Regions from separate parts of the Streptomyces sp. NPDC088707 genome, predicted to be linked through region 1. Evidence: riboswitches for the same ligand, from Rfam matches in the RefSeq annotation. Region 1 holds a riboswitch; each other region holds the start of a gene.

Region 1 (4,771 bases):
TCGACCAGCGGGCCCGCCGCTATCGGGGCAGCAGACCTTCCGTGCCCCTGGAGGGCCGAACGGTCCTGGTCGTGGACGACGGTCTCGCCACCGGCGCCACGGCGCTGGCGGCCTGCCGGGTGGTGCGGGCCCGGGGCGCCGCCCGGATCATCCTCGCGGTGCCGGTGGCGCCCCACGGATGGACGGCCCGGCTCGGTGGCGAGGCCGACGAGACGGTGAGCGTCCACGCGCCGGAGATCTTCTACGCGATCGGGCAGTTCTACCAGGACTTCACGCAGACCCCGGACGCTGAGGTCGTCGCCTGTCTGGACCGCATCCGCGCCGTCCACGGACCGGTCGTCCAGGACGCGGACGTACGCATCCCCGTCGCCGACGGTGTCACGCTGGCCGGCCGGCTCGCGGTGCCCGAGGGCGCCACCGGGATCGTCCTGTTCGCCCACGGCAGCGGGAGCAGCCGGCACAGCCCCCGCAATCGGGCGGTGGCGGGGGCGCTCAACCGGGCGGGACTGGGAACGCTGCTGTTCGACCTGCTCACCGAGGCCGAGGCGGTCGACCGGGCGCATGTCTTCGACACCCCGCTGCTCGCCGGCAGGCTGGCCCGCGCCACGGAGTGGCTCGCCGGACGGCCGGAGAGCGACGGCCTTCCGCTGGGCTACTTCGGGGCCAGTACGGGAGCGGCCGCCGCGCTGTGGGCGGCGGGCGACGTCGAGTCCTCCGTGGCCGCCGTCGTCTCACGCGGTGGCCGGCCGGACCTCGCGGCCGACCACCTGGCGCGGGTCGAGGCCCCGACGCTTCTCGTGGTCGGCGGCAGGGACGCGCTGGTCCTGGACCTCAACCGGCGGGCCGAGTCGCTGCTGCGGTGCGAGAGCCGGCTGGAGGTCGTGGAGGGCGCCACACACCTCTTCGAGGAGCCTGGCGCCCTGGAGGAGGTGGCGGAGCTCGCCACCTCCTGGTTCACCGGGCACTTCCGGAATCAGTAGGCGCCGTTGACGTTGTCGATGGAGCCGTAGCGGTCGGCCGCGTAGTTGCAGGCGGCGGTGATGTTGGCGACCGGGTCGAACAGGTCCATCGACGTGCCGGGCACGTGGTAGGCCAGGAAGGTCGGCTCGATGACCTGGAGCAGACCCTTGGAGGGCGTGCCGGCCACGGCGTTGGAGTCCCAGAGGTTGATGGCCTGGGGGTTGCCGGAGGACTCCCGCATGATGTTGCGATGGATCCCCTCGTACGAGCCGGGGATGCCGCGCTGGGCCATGATGTCCAGCGACTGGCGGATCCAGCCGTCGAGGTTGTTCGCGTACTGGGTGGCGGCGACGGGCGCGGCCTTCACCGGAGCGGCGGCGGCAACGGGAGCGGCGGCCGATCCGCCGGTGGCGACGGCCGGGGTGGCGCTCCGGCGCTCGGAGCGGCTCGCCCGTTCGGTCGTGGCGGTCTTCTTCGCCTTCGCGGAAGCCGCGGCCTTCGCGGGAGCCGCGGCCTTCGCGGGAGCCGCGGCCTTCACGGAAGCCGGACGAAGCGTCAGTTCAAGGCCCGGGTGAATAAGTGACGGATTGTCACCCACGGCGCTCTTGTTGGTGCTGTAAAGGCCCTTCCAGCCGCCCTGAATTCCCTTCTTCTGGGCGATCAGGGAAAGGGAGTCGCCGCTGACGACCGTGTAGGTGCGCGCGGCGGCCGGAGCGGCCGGAGCCTTGGCGGCGACCGGAGCGGCGGGAGCGGTGATGGCCTGGGCGGCGAATTCCGGAGCTCCGGAGACGGGCGCGGCGCCGGCCACGGCCGGGGCGATCAGCGGGAGGGCGAGAGCGGCTCCGCCCGTGCCGACCAGCGCGAGTCCACGGGAGACGGGGCGGCGGCGGGGACGGCGGTGCTTACCGTGAGCAGGCATGACGGGATTCCTCTCCGGCGCCTTCGGGGTGAGCTGTCGGGTTCGGACTGGAGATGTCCGGCCGCGCGCACGCGGCTTCACCCCGAGCCGTTCCGGAATCCGGGCCGGCGTATTCGTGGGTCCCCCGCTCCTGCCATCGGGTGAAAGGGAGGTGTTTCGAGCGGTGGCAGGATTCGGCGATCCACTCGAATGGAGGTGACCGTAGGCCAGTAATGCGACGGAGAACAAGAGGATCTGTGTCCGGGTGTCGGCGAAAGGATCACCGAATTCATGGAATTCAAGATCGATGGTGACTCCTCGGCATCGAACTTCCTTGTCCCGTACGGCCTGCGCGGATTCCGGTCGCCGGCGCGTCGCGGGGAAAGTGAGTCGCGTCACCGGGTGCGTAATGTCCGAATGCGCACGCAAATTCGGTTAATGGGGAAGTGGGTGATAAGCGGCCTGTTCGGTCGCGAGGACACGCAAGGGCATACGTAGCAAAACCGACATTCCTCGTGAAAGATGGAGCCACCCGACCGAGGAGTCACCCGGATGCCGTCCTCCGCCTCCCTGCTCAACCCCGAGACCCTCGACCGCGAGGCCGCCGCCCTCTACGAGAGCGCCGCATGGCAGCGGATCGTCACGGACTGGACCGAGCCGTCGACGCCCGCACCCGCAGTCGAGGGCTGGCGTGACCTGCTCAGCGTGCCGGTGGAGCGGCTCGTCGCCGACGCGCTCGAAGCGCTGCCGCCGTCCCTCCCCGCCGAGCGCCGGCTTCCCGGCCGGATCGGAGCCGTCCTTCCCGACCGGCTGCACGCCTGGCGCCGCATCGGACGGGCCGAGCTGCGCCCCTCGGTCCACCTCGGCTACGCGCGCCTCGTGCTGACGGAGTGGGGCTGGCAGAACGCCCCGTACAAACTGCGCGACGCGCGCGGGGCCCGGTGTGTCTGCGGTGCGCTCCTCGCCGCGCACCGTCTCGGCTACGGCAGCGCGACCACGATGAACGAGGCGGCCGCCTGGATCATGGCCGAGCTCCGGTCGCGGGGGTGGCACGAGCTGATCGGGCCGTGGAACCGTGCTCCGGGCCGTACGGCCGCCGATGCGGTGGCCCTCCTCGACGCGACGATCCACCGCGCGGCGCACGCCGGACGCTGACGGCCCGACCGATGGAAGCCTGACGGCCCGTCCGCGGGCGCGGGGCGGCGGAGAAGCCGCCGCCCCGCTCTCGGAGGGTGGGATCACCCGGTGATGCTGGGCACTCCGGTCTCGATGTGACCGGTGTACCGGCGCGACCAGGTCCCGTCGATGTCGGCCAGGACGGTGAAGTCGTACCAGCCGTTGTGGTAGGCGACCGCGTTGAAGAAGTCCTCCCGCGTGGAGTCGGCCGGGACCGTGTAGGTCCAGGGGCCGTCCGTGCGGTACGCGTTCGAGCGGATCGTGAACGTCACCGGTCCGGCCGAGGTGTTGCTCAGCTTGAACCACAGGGCCGTCCGGCCCGTCCCCGCCTCGGTCGCGAACCGGGAGGTGACCTCGACGGCCTTGCCGGCCTTGGAGGCGTCCCCGATGAACCGGCGCAGGAAGCGGTTGGGGCCCATCATCGAGATGTCGTACTTGCCGGACCCCGAACCCAGTCCGATGTTGAAGTAGTCGGTGGCCGTGCCGCCCGGGTCGACGGTGTACTGCCAGGCGGCCGTGTCGCGGTGCTGGTGCGGATGGATCGAGAAGTGGGCCGCCCGCTTGGCCTCGGTGCCCTGGTTCGTCATCGAGAACCAGGCGAGGATCTTGCCCGCCGCCCCGAACTCGAAGCGGTCGAGGTTGCCGTTCACCTGGTACGGCAGGGCGCGGGCGGGCCGGGTACCGGCCTCCTGTGCGGGCTGGGCGTTGTTCTGGGGCACGGGGTTCGGCAGCGGGCCGCAGGTCGCCTGGCCGATGACCTTCGCCGTGGAGGGGAGGCCGGCCGGCACTCCGTACACCGGGTGGGCGAAGTCGAAGACGCCGGTCAGATCTCCCGTCACCTTCCGTCGCCAGGCGCTGATGTTGGGGCAGGCGGCCGGGGTGCCCAGGGCGGCCGTCCACGTTTCCATGAAGCGCAGGACCGAGGTGTGGTCGAAGACCTCCGAGCTCACCCAGCCGCCCCGGGTCCACGGGGACATGACAATCATGGGGACCCGGAAGCCCAGGCCGATCGGTACGCCGTCGAGGTACTCGCCCGGGGTGCCCGGGGGAGCGACCGGCGGCGGCACATGGTCGAAGAAGCCGTCGTTCTCGTCGTAGTTGAGGAACAGCACGGTCGAGTCGAACACGTCGGCGTCGGCGGCGAGCGCACGGTGGACGAGGTCGACGAAGTGCGCGCCGTCCCCGGGCGGTGCGTAGGGGTGCTCCGAGAACGCCTCGCTGGCGACCACCCACGACACCTGGGGCAGCGTGCCCGCGACGACGTCGGCGCGGATCGCGGCGGCGATGTCGTCCGGGGTCGAGCCGGTCACCTTGGGTACCGAGCCCATGCCGCGGTCGTACAGCGGGTCCCCGGGCCGCGCGTCGGTGAACCTCTTGAAGTAGGCGAGACCGTTGTCGCCGTAGTTGTCCTGGGCGTTCTGGTAGACCTTCCAGCTCACCCCGGCCCGCTGGAGCGCCTCGGCGTACGTCTCCCAGGTGAGGCCCGACTCGTCGCCGCCGTCCTTGCTGGAGCCGTCGATCCTCCCGCTCCACAGGAAGGTGCGGTTGGGGCCGGTGGCGCTGAGCGCCGAGCAGTAGTACGCGTCGCAGATCGTGTAGTGGTCGGCGAGCGCGTGGTGGAAGGGGATGTCCTCGCGGTCGAGGTGGCCGAGCGTCCGGGTGTTGCCCACCCCGGTGACCCAGTTGTCGAGTCGGCCCTTGTTCCACGCGGCGTGCTGCGAGGTCCAGCTGTGCGGC
Region 2 (4,771 bases), on a different contig from region 1:
CCACCCTGGAGGACGCGCGGAACTTCTTCCGCACGTACTACGCCCCGAACAACGCCGTGCTGTCGGTCGTCGGCGACATCGACCCGGAGCAGACCCTCGCCTGGGTCGAGAAGTACTTCGGCTCCATCCCCGGCCACGACGGCAAGCCCGCACCGCGCTCCGGCGAGCTGCCCGAGGTCATCGGCGAGCAGCTGCGCGAGGTCGTCGAGGAGGAGGTCCCGGCCCGCGCGCTGATGGCCGCCTACCGGCTGCCGCACGACGGCACGCGCGCGTGCGACGCCGCCGACCTGGCCCTGACGGTCCTCGGCGGCGGGGAGTCCTCCCGGCTGCACAACCGCCTGGTCCGCCGCGACCGTACGGCCGTCGCCGCCGGCTTCGGCATGCTGCGGCTCGCCGGCGCGCCCTCGCTCGGCTGGCTGGACGTCAAGACCTCCGGCGGGGTCGAGGTCCCGCAGATCGAGGCGGCCGTCGACGAGGAGCTCGCCCGGTTCGCCGCCGAGGGCCCCACGCCCGAGGAGATGGAGCGCGCGCAGGCCCAGTTGGAGCGCGAGTGGCTCGACCGGCTCGGCACCGTGGCGGGCCGCGCCGACGAACTGTGCCGGTTCGCCGTGCTGTTCGGCGACCCGCAGCTCGCGCTGACCGCCGTCGACCGGGTCCTGGCGATCACCGCCGACGAGGTGCGGGACGTCGCCGCGGCCACGCTGCGCCCCGACAACCGCGCGGTGCTGGTCTACGAGCCGCTGGCGGCCGACCAGAGCGAGAACGCCGACGGCGACGACGAGGAAGAGGGAGCGGACCAGTGACCGACGCCGCCACGTCTTTGACGAGCATGGACTTCCACCCGCAGCCGACGCCCGGCACCGCCCGGCCCTGGGCCTTCCCGGCCCCGGACCGCGGCGCCCTGGACAACGGCCTGACGGTGCTCACCAGCCACCGCCCCGGCCAGCAGGTCGTGGCCGTGGAGATCTTCCTGCCGGCCCCGCTGGACGCCGAGCCCGCCGGTCTCGACGGGGTCGCCACCATCATGGCCCGCGCCCTCTTCGAGGGCACGGACCAGCAGAGCGCCGAGGAGTTCGCGGCCGAGCTGGAGCGCTGTGGCGCCACGCTCGACGCGCACGCCGACCACCCGGGCGTACGGGTCTCCCTCGAGGTTCCCGTCTCCCGGCTGCCCAAGGCGCTCGGCCTCGTCTCCGAGGCCCTGATCGCGCCGGCGTTCCTCGAGACCGAGGTCGAGCGCCTGGTGCGCAACCGCCTCGACGAGATCCCGCACGAGACGGCCAACCCGGCCCGCCGCGCCGCCAAGCAGCTCTCCAAGGAGCTGTTCCCGGCCGAGGCCCGGATGTCCCGGCCGCGCCAGGGCACCGAGGAGACCGTGGAGGCGATCGACGCCGCCGCGGTCCGCGCCTTCTACGAGGCGTACGTCCGGCCGGCCACGGCCACCGCCGTGGTCGTCGGCGACCTCACCGGTGTCGACCTGGACAAGGTCCTCGCCGAGACCCTGGGCGCCTGGACCGGCGAGCCGGCCGAGCCGCTTCCGATGCCGCCGATCACCGCCGACGACACCGGACGGGTCGTCATCGTGGACCGTCCCGGCGCCGTCCAGACCCAGTTGCTGATCGGCCGGGTCGGACCCGACCGCCACGACAGCGTCTGGCCGGCCCAGGTCCTGGGCACGTACTGCCTCGGTGGCACCCTCACCTCGCGACTCGACCGGGTCCTGCGGGAGGAGAAGGGCTACACGTACGGCGTGCGCGCCTTCGGGCAGGTGCTCCGCTCGGACGGCCGGGGGAACGGCGCCTCGATGCTCGCCATCAGCGGCTCCGTCGACACGCCCAACACCGGCCCGGCTCTTGACGACCTGTGGAAGGTGCTGCGGACGCTGGCCGCGGAGGGTCTCACCGACGCCGAGCGGGAGACGGCCGTGCAGAACCTGGTGGGGGTCGCGCCGCTCAAGTACGAGACCGCCGCCTCCGTCGCGGGGACGCTCGCCGACCAGGTCGAGCAGCACCTCCCGGACGACTACCAGGCCCAGTTGTACGCCCGGCTGGCCGAGACCGGCACGGTCGAGGCGACCGCCGCCGTGGTCAGCGCCTTCCCCGTGGACCGGCTCGTCACCGTGCTCGTGGGCGACGCGGCGCAGATCGCGGAGCCGGTGCGTGCGCTCGGGATCGGCGAAGTGACCGTCGTGACCGGCTGATTCACGCCGCCGACACGACAAAGGGGGGCCCCGACGGCATAGTTCGTCGGGGTCCTCCCCTTTGTCCGTATTCGGGGCTTGGGTGGTCGTATGCCTTGTGGCATGTCTTACAAAATGCGTGTCCGGTTGGTGATTGAAAGACGATCCGCATAGCGTCGGTCCGTCTGTTCGCCAGTTGCATGTGCCGCACCCGCGGCATCGGACAGACATCGCCGAGTCCCCGTCAGGCGCGAGCCTGGGGAGCCGGGGACCCACACGTAGTCCCTGGGGTGAATCGGGCGCCTTCGTCTCGTACGGAGGGGCTCGTAGGAGACCTTCCTGCTCCGAACCCGTCAGCTAACCCGGTAGGCGAGAGGGAAGGAAAGGATCAGCCCCTACATGGCGTTCACCCGTGCCACCGGGAAGCATCGTGCTCCGAGCCGGATGGCGCGCCGCGGCGTGGGCATCGCCGGCGCGGCGACGCTCGCCACCACCGGCGTCATCGGAACCCTCGCTTCCCCGGCGCTCGCCGCCGACACGGACACCCGCTCGGTCGAGGACACCGGTCTCATCAAGGTGATCACCGAGGACTCGCTCTCCGAGCGGATCGACGCCCAGGCCGCCGCCCAGGAGCAGGAGGCCTTCGAGGTCGCCGCCAAGGCGAAGGCCAAGGCCGAGGCGAAGCGCAAGGCCGAGGCCCGTGCCAAGGAGATCCGCGAGGCCGAGCAGCGTGCGGCCCGTGAGGCCGAGCGCCGCCGCCTGGCCTCCTTCCAGCTGCCCGTCGAGGGCACGTACGTGTCCACCGGCTACAAGACCGGCGGCTCGCTCTGGTCCTCCGGCAGCCACTCCGGCATCGACTTCCACGCCGCCTACGGCAGCAACGTCGTCTCCGTCGGCTCGGGCACCGTCGTTGAGGCCGGCTGGGGCGGCGCGTACGGCAACAACATCGTCATCCGGATGAACGACGGCACGTACACCCAGTACGGTCACCTCTCCTCCATCGGGGTCTACGTCGGCCAGACCGTCGAGCCGGGTGAGCGGATAGGCATCTCGGGCTCGACCGGGAACTCGACCGGCCCGCACCTCCACTTCGAGGCGCGGACGACGTCCGAGTACGGCTCCGACATCAACCCGGTCGCGTACCTGCGCGCCCGCGGCGTCGGCGTCTGATCCGGGACGGATCCAGGACACCCCTCGCGCAGGACCGGCGTTCCGCCCCCCTCGCATCGCAAAAGCCCCGGCTCGTACAGAGCCGGGGCTTTTCGTCGGTCGCGTGAGACCGATATTCCGTCGGGGCATCGGAAATTCCGGCGTGCTGCAATAGAGTCGCAGATCGGGCGCAGAACAGGCGCCGTCGGAATTGACTCGCGCAGACCAAAGGCGGAGGTCGGACATGCGCATTCCCGCGCACTCGGTATGCACGGCGATCCGGGACGACATCGTCTCCGGAGTCTTCGAGCGGGGCAGCCGGCTGACCGAGGACCAGCTGGCCCGCCGGTACGGGGTGTCCCGCGTCCCGGTCCGCGAGGCCCTGCGCACCCTGGAGTCCGAGGGCTTCGTCGTCTCCCGCCGCCATGCCGGGGCGCATGTCGCCGAGCCCACCGAGCAGGAGGCCGCCGATCTGCTCGACATGCGGGTGCTGCTCGAACCGCTGGGGGCGTCCCGCGCCGCCCAGCGGCGCACGGAGGCGCATCTCAAGGTCCTGCGCGGCCTGGTGAGGCTGGGGCAGGAGCGGGCCAGGCGCGGGCAGGGCGAGGATCTGCGCTCACTCGGCGGCTGGTTCCACGAGACGCTCGCACAGGCCTCCGGGAGCCCGGCCCTGACGGCGCTGCTGACCCAGCTGCGGCACAAGATCGCCTGGATGTACACCGTCGAACTGCCCGAGCGGCCGGTGGACGCCTGGGCGGAGCACGGCGCGATCGTGGACGCCGTGGCGCGCGGCGACGCCGAGCGGGCGCGGACGCTGACCGCGCTGCACGCGGAGCGCTCGCAGTCGCTGCACCGCCTCAAGAGGCCGGACCGCGGCCGTGTGAGGGTTTCGCAACATGCAGTCAACACGGCGAGTTCCCGGAATTAACGCGCGCATCGTATACATGGAATAGGAATTCGATGCCGCTGCTCCGTGCTGCCCTGAAAGGGCAGCGGCGGAAAAGCGAAAGGCCGTGACCGCCCGGAATTCCGGCGGTCACGGCCTTTCGTCGTGCAGTGGGGGTCGACCCGGATCAGACGGTCTCGGGAAGCTCGTCCAGACCCTCGGCGACCAGCTTCGCCAGACGGTCCAGAGCGGCCTCGGCGCCGTCGGCCTCGGAGGCGAGGACGATCTCCTCGCCGCCCTGCGCGCCCAGGCCGAGCACCGCGAGCATGGAGGCGGCGTTCACCGGGGTGCCGTCGGACTTGGCGATCGTCACCGGAACGCCGGAAGCCGTGGCGGCACGGACGAAGATGGACGCGGGGCGGGCGTGGAGGCCCTCGGCCCAGCCGACGTTGACGCGGCGCTCAGCCATGGTGTTGCCCTTCAAGTCTCAAGCGGGTTGTCTAGACCAGTCTCTCACGGGATGCTGCGTGCTCGCGCCGACCTTCGGCCCGGATCGGACC
Region 3 (4,771 bases), on a different contig from region 1:
AGACCGGCACCGAGGGCTTCCTCGTCGGCCTGGGCCTCGCCGTCCTGCCCGTACCGCTGCTGATGGCGGCGTTCCGCTGGCTCGACCGGGTCGAGCCGGGTCCCTGGAAGAACCTGCTCTTCGCGTTCGCCTGGGGCGCCTTCGCCGCCGCGCTCGTCGCGATCCTGGCGAACTCCTTCGCGGTCCGCTGGATCGCGACGGCCACCGCCGATCCCGCCTCGGCGGACACCCTCGGCGCGACCGTCGTCGCGCCCGTGGTGGAGGAGACCGCGAAGGCCGCCGCGATCCTGCTGCTCTTCCTCTTCCGCAGGAAGCACTTCGGCGGGCTCGTCGACGGGGTCGTGATCGCCGGGTTCACCGCGACCGGTTTCGCCTTCACCGAGAACATCCTCTACCTCGGCAACGCCTTCGGCGAGGACCAGGAGTTCGGCTCCACCGGCCTCGGCTCGGTGACCGCGGCGACGTTCTTCGTCCGGGTCGTCATGTCGCCGTTCGCGCATCCGCTGTTCACCGTGCTCACCGGCATCGGCTTCGGCTTCGCCGCCCTCGCGCCGCGCGGCAGGCGCCTGCGCCGGGTGCTGCTGCCGCTCGCCGGGCTGCTGCTCGCGATGGGCCTGCACGCCGCCTGGAACGGCTCGGCCACCTTCGGCGGCCCCCTGACCTTCTTCGCGGTGTACGGGGCGCTCATGGTCCCCGCCTTCGGCCTGCTGACCTGGCTCGCGGTCTGGAGCCGGCAGCGCGAGCTGCGCACGATATCCGGCGAGCTCCCGGCGTACGCGGCGGCCGGCTGGCTCTCCCCCACCGAGCCGCTCGCGCTCTCCTCGATGCGCGCCCGCCGGCTGGCCCGCTCCTTCGCCGCCCGTACGTACGGGGCACCGGCGGCGCGGGCCGTAGGCGAGTACGAGTCCTTCGCGACGACCCTGGCGTTCCTGCGGGACCGGGCCCGGCGCGGCACGGCCGGACCCGACTTCCCGGCCCGGGAGCAGGAGTTGCTGCACCACCTGTGGCAGCGCCGGACGGTCGCCTCCCCCGCCCTCACGTACGCGGCGCGGGCGACGGGCCAGGTCTGGGCGCCGCCGCAGTATCTGGACTACGACGGCTTCAATCCGTACCGCAGCTAGCCGCGGACGCGACCGCCCCCCAACAGCCGCCGCGAACTGCCGGTGGCGGTCCGCGGGGCCTCCTAGCGTGCCGGTACACCTTTCGTACCCATCCAGGAGGTTGCAGCATGAAGTACACGAGTCGCCCCGCTGTCGGGGGTACCGCGGCCGCGCTCGCGGCCGCCGCGCTGGTTCTCGGCGGAGCGGGTGCCGCGTCCGCGCAGTCCTCGCCCAAGCCCGGGCAGATCACCTCGGCGCAGCTGGAGGCGCACCTGGCCAAGGCGGTCGAGCAGGAGCGCACGGCGGCGGCCTGCACTCCGGCCTGCGCCGGTCAGATCGTGTAGCGGTCCCACCCGACGGACGAGGAGGTGGAGATGAGCACCGCGGACCGTTCCGGAGCGGGCAGGACATGGTGCCCGAGCGGCAAGGCCGACGCACCGGAGTCGGTCGTCCTGGGAGTGCGGTCGGGGCAGGGCGGCGAGGTGGTGTACCTCGCCGATCCCGTGCCGGCCCGAGACGTCCTGCCGGTCGTCCCGAAGGATGTCGAGCCGACCCGGGTCCTGCGCTTCGCGTCGCACTGCGTCAGCAACTGTCTGCACCGCAGGGGCAATGACTGCGGCCTGGTGGAGCGGGTGGCCGCGACGCCGGCGGACGAGCAGCGGAGCGTGCCGCGGTGTCATCTGCGCCCCCACTGCAAGTGGTGGGTGCAGGTCGGTGTGGACGGCTGCCGCAGGTGCCCGGCCCTGGCGACCACCGTCGTCGAGGGCGACGACCTGGGTGCGCTGGTCGCCGACCCCGGCACCACCCAGGAGCAGTTGGACGCCTGGATCGCGGAGGCCGGAGCCGGCGTGCCCGCACGGTAGGGCGGGCGGACCCGCGTCGCCCTCGTGGCGACGCGGGGTGGGCCGGAGGCCGGTGGGCCGGAGGCCGGTGGGTCAGAGGCTGAGGCCCTTGGAACGCAGCCACTCCGCCGGGTCGAGGCCGGAGCCGCCGGGCGTGTGCACCTCCATGTGGAGGTGGGCGCCGGTGACGTTGCCGGTGGCGCCGACGCGGCCGATCGTCTCGCCGGTGCCCACGGTCTGGCCCGCGGAGACCGTCATGGAGGACATGTGGGCGTACCAGATCTCGGTGCCGTCCGAGAGCTCCAGGACGACGCGGTAGCCGTACGAGCCGGACCAGCCGGCCGACTTGACGGTGCCGCCGTGGACCGCCTTGAGCGGGGTGCCGGTGGGAGCGGCGAAGTCGAGGCCGGTGTGGTAGCCGGAGGACCACATCGAGCCGGACTGCATGTAGGTGGCGCTGAGGCTGTAGGAGGAGAGCGGCAGCGTGTAGCTCGCGGCCAGTTTGGCGAGGCGCTCGGCCTCGGCCGCCGCCTCGGCCTTCGCCCTGGCCTCGGCTTCCGCCTTCGCCTTGGCCTCCGCCTCGGCCTTGGCCTTCGCCTCGGCGGCCGCCTTCTCCGCCGCGTCGGCCTTGGCCGCGGCCTCCGAGGCGGCCTTCTCGGCCGCCGCCTTCTCCGCCGCGGCCTTGTCGGCGGCGTCGGCGGAGGCCTGCTGCTGCTCGGCCTGCTGGAGGATGCGGGCGCGCAGGGCCTCGCCCGCGTCGCCGGCGCCGGGCGCGGCCTTCGTGGCCGGGCCGTCCTGGGTGACCAGGCCGGCCTGCTGCATCTGCGGGGCCTTGGCGCCCTGCTCGTCGTCGAGGGTGGCGTACGTGGCGCCGGTGAGCGGGTTCGGGTTGGCGCGGGCCGCGCTGACCGTCTCCTGGGTCTCCTCGGGGAGGAGGTCGCCGACACCGGGGAGGTCGTGGGCGTCCGGCAGGTGGAGGTCGGGCAGGTCCGGGAGCGATATGGCCACCGGGGGCTTCTCCTGCGCGGTGGCGAGGCCACCCGCACCGACGGCCGCGATCACACCGACGCCGAGGACGGTGGAGGAGCGGGCGAAGTTGGAGCGCTGCTTGACGACACGGTGGCGGCCGCCGGAGCGGCTCTCGGCGCGGAGGGATCCCTCGGTGGGGTTCCACTCGGTGTCCGGGGCGGCAGGACCCGCACCACCACCGAAAGCATCGAAGGGGGCTTCGGGTGCGGGAGTGTTGGACGCCACGAAGGCGCGCTCCTTTCCTTCCTTCTCGCCTACCGGGTTAGCTGACGGGTTCGGAGCAGGAAGGTCTCCTACGGGCACGGTCGCACGAGTGCGAGGGCCCGATTCACCCCAAGTAGTGGTTCCCCGGTTCCTTTTCAGGATTCGGCGCGTGCGCACGGTGCCGCCTCTTGCGACGGCTGGGACGACCGCGCTGCGTTATCGAACGTTAATAGACACGGGGTGCCGATTCCAAGCTGTTCCTCTTGATCATTCATTGAATTGGGAGGGAATGGTCCGAGTTGACCCCCCTTCAGCAAGGAAGGCCCAAACCCTCGCGATCTGACGTTATGTCAATTGTTATCGCAGTGACACCTTGCGGCTACGGCCGGTGACCGGGCCCGCCGCCGGGGGATCCGGACCCGCCAGGGGATCCGGACCCGCCCGGCGGCACCACCGGCATCGTCCGGCGCCGCTCCGGCTGCCCCGTCGCCGGACGGCTCACCGCGAGCAGCGCCATGTCGTCGGTCGACCCGCCGCCCGTGTGCAGCCGTACGTCGTCCACGAGCGCGTCGAGCAGCTCCTCGGGCCCGGGGAAGATCCGCCCGGCGAGCCGTTCCCCCGGGTCGTAGAACACGCCCCCGGCGTTCCGCGCCTCCGAGAGGCCGTCGGTGTAGAGGAGCAGGGTCGCGCCCGGCGGGTACGGCCGCGCCTCGGCCCGGTCCGGCCACGCCGCCAGATCGCCCATGCCGAGCGGCAGCGCCGGCTCGCCTGGCTCCATCGTGTCCAGGCGCCCGTCCGCGTACAGCATCAGCGGAGGCGGGTGCCCGCGGTTGACGACCCGTACGAAACCGTCGAAGGTGCCGCTCCCGTCACCGCGCGGGATCTCGGCGAGCACGGCCGTGGTGAAGCCCTCGAAGGCGTCGAGCCCGTGCCGGCGGGTGCCTTCCCGGGCGAGGGCCCGCTCCAGCCGCTGCGCCACGCCTTCCAGGGTCCGCTCCTGCTCGGCCGCCTCCCGGAACGCCCCGATGACGACGGCGACGGCCTCGACCGCGTCCATGCCCTTGCCCCGGACGTCGCCGACCACGAGCCGTACCCCGTAGGGCGTGTCCTGGACGGCGAACAGGTCGCCGCCGATGAACGCGTCCGCCTGCGCCGCCTCGTACCGCGCCGCGCACTGCAGCCCCCCGATCCGCTCGGCGGGCGTCGGCAGCACCGCCTTCTGCGCGGTCTCCGCGATCACCCGCGCCGAGGCGAGCCGCTCGCCGCTGCGGAGGACGACCCGGTTGATGAGCATGGCGAGCGCGGAGACCGTGAGCACGGTCAGGACCTCGGTGAGCGAGGGGATCTCGGTCGCGGTGTCGTTGTAGACGTGCAGCCCGACGGAGGCGAGGACGGCCGCGATCCCGGTGAGCAGCGTCGTGAGGGTGGAGAAGAACGGCGCCGCGATCAGCGGGGCCGCCGAGAACATCGGCGCCGCGCTGTACTTCGGCGGCGTCAGGACGTCGAAGAAGACCCCGCCCACGATGATCAGCGGCGGGAGCGCCCGGATGAACCTCCGGGCGCTCCCGTACGGGCGGCGGCCCTCGCCGCCCCGCC
Region 4 (4,771 bases), on a different contig from region 1:
GCCGGGGCACCGGTCTTGATCTGGCCGCAGTTCACGGCGACCGCGAGGTCGGCGATGGTGACGTCCTCGGTCTCGCCGGAGCGGTGGGACATCATGCACTTGAAGCCGTTGCGCTGGGCGAGCTCGACGGCGTCGAGGGTCTCGGTCAGCGAGCCGATCTGGTTGACCTTGACCAGGAGGGCGTTCGCGGTGCCCTCCTCGATGCCGCGGGCCAGGCGCTCCGGGTTGGTGACGAAGAGGTCGTCGCCGACGATCTGGACCTTGGAGCCCAGCTTGTCGGTGAGGACCTTCCAGCCGGCCCAGTCGTCCTCGTACAGCGGGTCCTCGATGGACACCATCGGGTACGCGGAGACGAGCTCCTCGTAGTACTCGGTCATCTCGGCGGCCGAGCGGGACTTGCCCTCGAACTCGTACTTGCCGTCCTTGTAGAACTCGGACGCGGCCACGTCGAGCGCGAGCGCGACGTCGGAGCCCGGGGTGTAGCCGGCCTCCTTGATGGCCTCGACGATGAGGTCGAGGGCGGCGCGGTTCGACTCGAGGTTCGGCGCGAAGCCGCCCTCGTCGCCGAGGCCGGTGGAGAGGCCCTTGCGCTTCAGGACGGCCTTGAGGGTGTGGTAGATCTCGGCGCCCCAGCGGAGGGCCTCGGAGAAGGACTCCGCGCCGATCGGGGCGATCATGAACTCCTGGATGTCCACGTTGGAGTCGGCGTGCGACCCACCGTTGAGGATGTTCATCATCGGAACGGGCAGCAGGTGCGCGTTCGGGCCGCCGAGGTAGCGGAAGAGCGGGAGGTCCGAGGCCTCGGACGCGGCGTGCGCGACGGCGAGGGAGACGCCGAGGATGGCGTTGGCGCCGAGGGAGCCCTTGTTCTCGGTGGCGTCCAGGTCGAACATGGCCTGGTCGATCAGGCGCTGCTCGGTGGCGTCGTAGCCGACGAGCTCCGGGCCGATCTGCTCGATGACGGCGAGGACGGCCTTCTCGACACCCTTGCCCAGGTAGCGGTTCGGGTCACCGTCGCGAAGCTCGATGGCCTCGAACGCACCGGTGGAGGCGCCGGACGGAACAGCAGCACGACCGGTGCTGCCGTCGTCGAGGCCGACCTCGACCTCGACCGTGGGGTTGCCTCGGGAGTCCAGGATTTCCCGGGCTACGACGACGTCGATGGACGGCACGAGCATCTCCTTTTTGGGATGTGACGCTGGATGTGACGCAAGGTCGGTGCAGGGTCGCTTGGCCTTGCGACAAGAGCCTAACCGGCTCGGGGGCTCCGGCCAGCCGGGCGCCCGCCCCCTGGGACGAAAAAGGACCCAAGGGCATGCATGTAGGGACGAAGGACCCCAGATCTACCGGCCGGTAACCGCGCCGGGCGTCCGGTTCGCCCGCGGGCTCTCCCCTTAGTACCTCCGCGAGTACCGCCGTACGCCGCCATACGACTCCGTACGACTCCGGAAACGGGGGAACCCCGGCCCGACGCGCACGGGGGATGGGCGCGCCGGGCCGGGGTGGTCACCGCGGGAGGGTCGGAGGGGCCGCGTGAGCCGCCGGACTCACGCGAGCCGCCGGGCTCACTTCAGGTGAAGCTGCTGGCCCGGGTAGATCAGGTCGGCGTTCTCGACGACGTCCTTGTTCAGCTCGAAGAGCTTGGTCCAGCCGCCCTTGACGCCGTGCGCCTGGGCGATCTTGCCGAGGGTGTCGCCGGCCACGACCTTGTACTCGCCGTCGCCCTTCTTGACCTTCTTGCCGGTCGGGGTGGTGACGGTCTTCTTCGCGGCGGCCTGCGGAGCGGCCTGCTGCTGCGTGGCCTTCTTCGGGGCCTGGCGCTGCTCGCTGCGGGTGGTCGGCTGCTCGGCCTTCCGCTCCTGCTGCGGCTGCTGGGTGCTCTGCTGCGGCGCGCTCTCGGCGGCGCCGGTGTTCGGCGAGGCGCCGGAGAGGCCCACGCCGCAGGACGGCCAGGCGCCCTTGCCCTGGCCCGCGAGGACCTTCTCGGCGATGGCGATCTGCTGGGACTTCGACGCCTGGTTGGCGGTCGCGGCGTAGGCGGTGCCGCCGTACGCGGCCCAGGTGGAGGCGGAGAACTGCAGGCCGCCGTAGTAGCCGTTGCCCGTGTTGATGGACCAGTTGCCGCCGGACTCGCACGCGGCGACGGTGTCCCACTCGGAGACCGTGGCGGCCGAGGCGGTGCCCGCGGTCATCAGCGGGGCGGCGACGGCGACACCGGTGACGCCGACGAGCGTGACGACCTGGGTGGCCTTGGAGGGACGGCGGTGTTTGCCCTTACCGGAAAACAGCATGGAGATTCTCCTCACCGACGCCTGTGAGGTGAGCTGTCGGGTTCGGGCCGGAAAGTTGCCCGGCCGCGTGTCCTAGCACGCGGCTTCACCCCAAGCCGTTCGCCGGCCGTCTGTCTCAACGGCCGGGACCGGCACTTACCTTGGGTCCCCCACTCCTGCCTTCGGCGCTTGCGCGACGACTGTTCCCATCGGCCGACGGCAGGATTCGGCGTTTCGGTCGACGGGGCCCGCGGTGGCGAGCGGTGACGACCGTAGACACAGACCCACCGGAAGTTCAAAGAGGCGTATTGCGGAAATAACGCCCCTACTTGCCTTCCGGTGGGGGGTGTTTGTGCAGGTGAGAGGTGACGGGAGCAAAGTTTGCGGACGGGACACGCCAGTTGGGGCGAAGAGACCCATGTCTCACTTGCCCAGAACCGGACATACAGCCCCGAATCACTCCGCCGGGGCGGTCGAACCGTTCGTCAGGTCGAGGGCCTGACCAGGGAGGATGAGGTCCGGATCCAGGCCCACGGTCTGCCGGTTGGCGTCGTAGAGGGCGGTCCAGCCGCCGGGGAGTTCGTTCTCCTGTGCAATGTCGGACAGATTGTCGCCCGGCTGCACGAGGTAGGCGCCCGACTTGCCCTGACTGTCCGTTGCGTCCGATTCCATCGACGCGTCAGCCGGAGACTTCCCCGCGGGCTTTTCGGCCAACTTGTTGTCCGACGAGGCATGTCTACCTGATTCGGCAGAACTGTCCGGGTTGCCGGTTTCCTCCGGGGCGGCGTCGCCCCGGTGCTTCCCGGTTCCGGGAGTGGCCGGCGACACGTCGTCCGTCGGGCCGCCGGGCGTGGTCGCCCCCGGCCCGGTGGGCGTACCGGGCGTGACCGGCGTAACGGACTCATCGGGCGTGCCCGGAGTGGTGGGCACCGTCGGGTGGCTCGGGTCGGTCGACACGGAGGGGCTCGCCGGGGTGGTCGGCGAGACGGGAGCGGTCGGCGAGACGGGAGTGGCGGGTGCGGTGGGCGAGGCCGACTCCGTGGCCTTCTTCGCACCTTCGGAGTCCTTGGACTCCTTCGCCTCCGCCGAGGACGCCCCGGAGGTCCCGGGAAGGCCGGTGGTCCAGTTCGACTCGGGAACCGGGCCCGTGGGGGCCTTGGGGACGCTCGCGGGGCCGGGGTCCACGCCGGGCGAGGTGCCGTCGTTCGTCAGGCCGGCGATCGGCGCGCAGGTGGCCCACTCGGTGGAGCCCTTCGCAAGGGCCTTCTCGGCCACCGCGATCTGCTGGGCGCGGCTGGCCAGGTCGGGGCTGGGCGCGTACGTCAGGCCGCCGTTCCGCTCCCAGCTGTCCTGGGTGAACTGGAGCCCGCCGTACATGCCGTTGCCGAAGTTGGCGCTCCACTGGCCGCCGGACTCGCACTCGGCGACGCGGTCCCAGGTGGCGGCGTCGGCGGCGGAGGCGGACCCGGTGGCGAGCAGCGGCAGCGCCATGGCGGAGCCGGTCACGCCCGCGGCGACGACGATTGCGGGGGCCTGACGGGGGCGACGGTGACGTCCGTTCCCGGAACGCATAGGAGCGCCTTTCGCGTGACGACTGTGTGGACGACCCGAGTTGCCGGACGTGGCCGAATTACTCAACCACGTTGACGAACCGAGCTGACGGGGAAGGTAGCCGTATTCGAACGCTCATCACAAGTCGATGCACCCGCGATCACGTGAAGATCACAGTTCTGACGGATCATCACTTCGTGGAGGTCGTGCGGAAGGGGAGAACTCCACCGGAAGCGTGCGCAATCCGCGCATGATGAGCCCTCCGCGCCAGCGCAGTTCCTCGGGATCGGCGGCAAGTCGCAGGTCCGGAAGGCGCGTCAGCAGGGTGGCGAGCGCGGTCTGTCCCTCGAGCCGCGCGAGCGGTGCGCCCAGGCAGTAGTGGATGCCGTGCCCGTACCCGAGGTGCTGGTTGTCGCGCCGGGCCAGGTCCAGGACGTCCGGCCCGTCGAACCGCTCCGGGTCCCGGTCCGCGGCGGCGAGCACCACGAGGACGGGGTCGCCCGCCGGGATGTCCTGCCCGCCGATGGTCAGCGGCTCGGTCGCGTACCGCCAGGTGGCCATCTCCACCGGCCCGTCGTACCGCAGCAGCTCCTCGATCCCGGTCTCCAGGAGCCCGGTCTCCCCCGCCGCGATCGACGCCTGGAGCAGCTCGCGCTGCGCGGGGTGGCGCAGGAGCTGGTACAGGCCGTTGCCGATGAGGTTGACGGTCGTCTCGAAGCCGGCGAAGAGAAGGATGAACGCCATGGCGGCGGCCTCGTTCTCGGTGAGGTGCTCGCCGTGGTCCGAGGCCTTGATGAGTCCCGAGATGAGGTCGTCCGCCCCCTCCTGCCGCAGGCCTTCCCGCTTGCGGTGGATCAGCTCGGCGAGATAGCCGCGCATCTTCTTCACCGACCGCGCGACCCCGCCCCGCGGGCCTCCGCCGTGCCGGATCATCATCCCGGCCCAGTCGC

What was found. Region 1 has a riboswitch for cyclic di-AMP ahead of ACIP84_RS02325 (transglycosylase SLT domain-containing protein). Riboswitches for the same ligand answer to the same signal wherever they lie in the genome.
Positions count from the first base shown of each region.
Region 2: another riboswitch for cyclic di-AMP. It lies ahead of ACIP84_RS31435 (M23 family metallopeptidase); the one in region 1 lies ahead of ACIP84_RS02325 (transglycosylase SLT domain-containing protein).
Region 3: another riboswitch for cyclic di-AMP. It lies ahead of ACIP84_RS13885 (M23 family metallopeptidase); the one in region 1 lies ahead of ACIP84_RS02325 (transglycosylase SLT domain-containing protein).
Region 4: another riboswitch for cyclic di-AMP. It lies ahead of ACIP84_RS28815 (transglycosylase family protein); the one in region 1 lies ahead of ACIP84_RS02325 (transglycosylase SLT domain-containing protein).

Region 1 is NZ_JBIVLV010000001.1:493,625-498,395, reverse strand. It holds gene ACIP84_RS02330 (phosphoribosyltransferase family protein) at 1-980, shown strand, start outside; gene ACIP84_RS02325 (transglycosylase SLT domain-containing protein) at 974-1,879, opposite strand; cyclic di-AMP (ydaO/yuaA leader) riboswitch at 1,885-2,068, opposite strand; gene ACIP84_RS02320 (hypothetical protein) at 2,411-3,013, shown strand; gene ACIP84_RS02315 (phosphocholine-specific phospholipase C) at 3,097-4,771, opposite strand, start outside.
Region 2 is NZ_JBIVLV010000012.1:146,789-151,559, forward strand. It holds gene ACIP84_RS31425 (pitrilysin family protein) at 1-803, shown strand, start outside; gene ACIP84_RS31430 (pitrilysin family protein) at 830-2,197, shown strand; cyclic di-AMP (ydaO/yuaA leader) riboswitch at 2,398-2,563, shown strand; gene ACIP84_RS31435 (M23 family metallopeptidase) at 2,576-3,346, shown strand; gene ACIP84_RS31440 (GntR family transcriptional regulator) at 3,570-4,253, shown strand; gene ACIP84_RS31445 (HPr family phosphocarrier protein) at 4,399-4,680, opposite strand.
Region 3 is NZ_JBIVLV010000003.1:660,581-665,351, reverse strand. It holds gene ACIP84_RS13900 (PrsW family intramembrane metalloprotease) at 1-1,121, shown strand, start outside; gene ACIP84_RS13895 (hypothetical protein) at 1,229-1,444, shown strand; gene ACIP84_RS13890 (hypothetical protein) at 1,475-1,963, shown strand; gene ACIP84_RS13885 (M23 family metallopeptidase) at 2,036-3,196, opposite strand; cyclic di-AMP (ydaO/yuaA leader) riboswitch at 3,208-3,353, opposite strand; gene ACIP84_RS13880 (PP2C family protein-serine/threonine phosphatase) at 3,555-4,771, opposite strand, start outside.
Region 4 is NZ_JBIVLV010000010.1:305,846-310,616, reverse strand. It holds gene eno (phosphopyruvate hydratase) at 1-1,178, opposite strand, end outside; gene ACIP84_RS28815 (transglycosylase family protein) at 1,566-2,291, opposite strand; cyclic di-AMP (ydaO/yuaA leader) riboswitch at 2,295-2,468, opposite strand; gene ACIP84_RS28810 (transglycosylase family protein) at 2,727-3,842, opposite strand; gene ACIP84_RS28805 (cytochrome P450) at 3,993-4,771, opposite strand, start outside.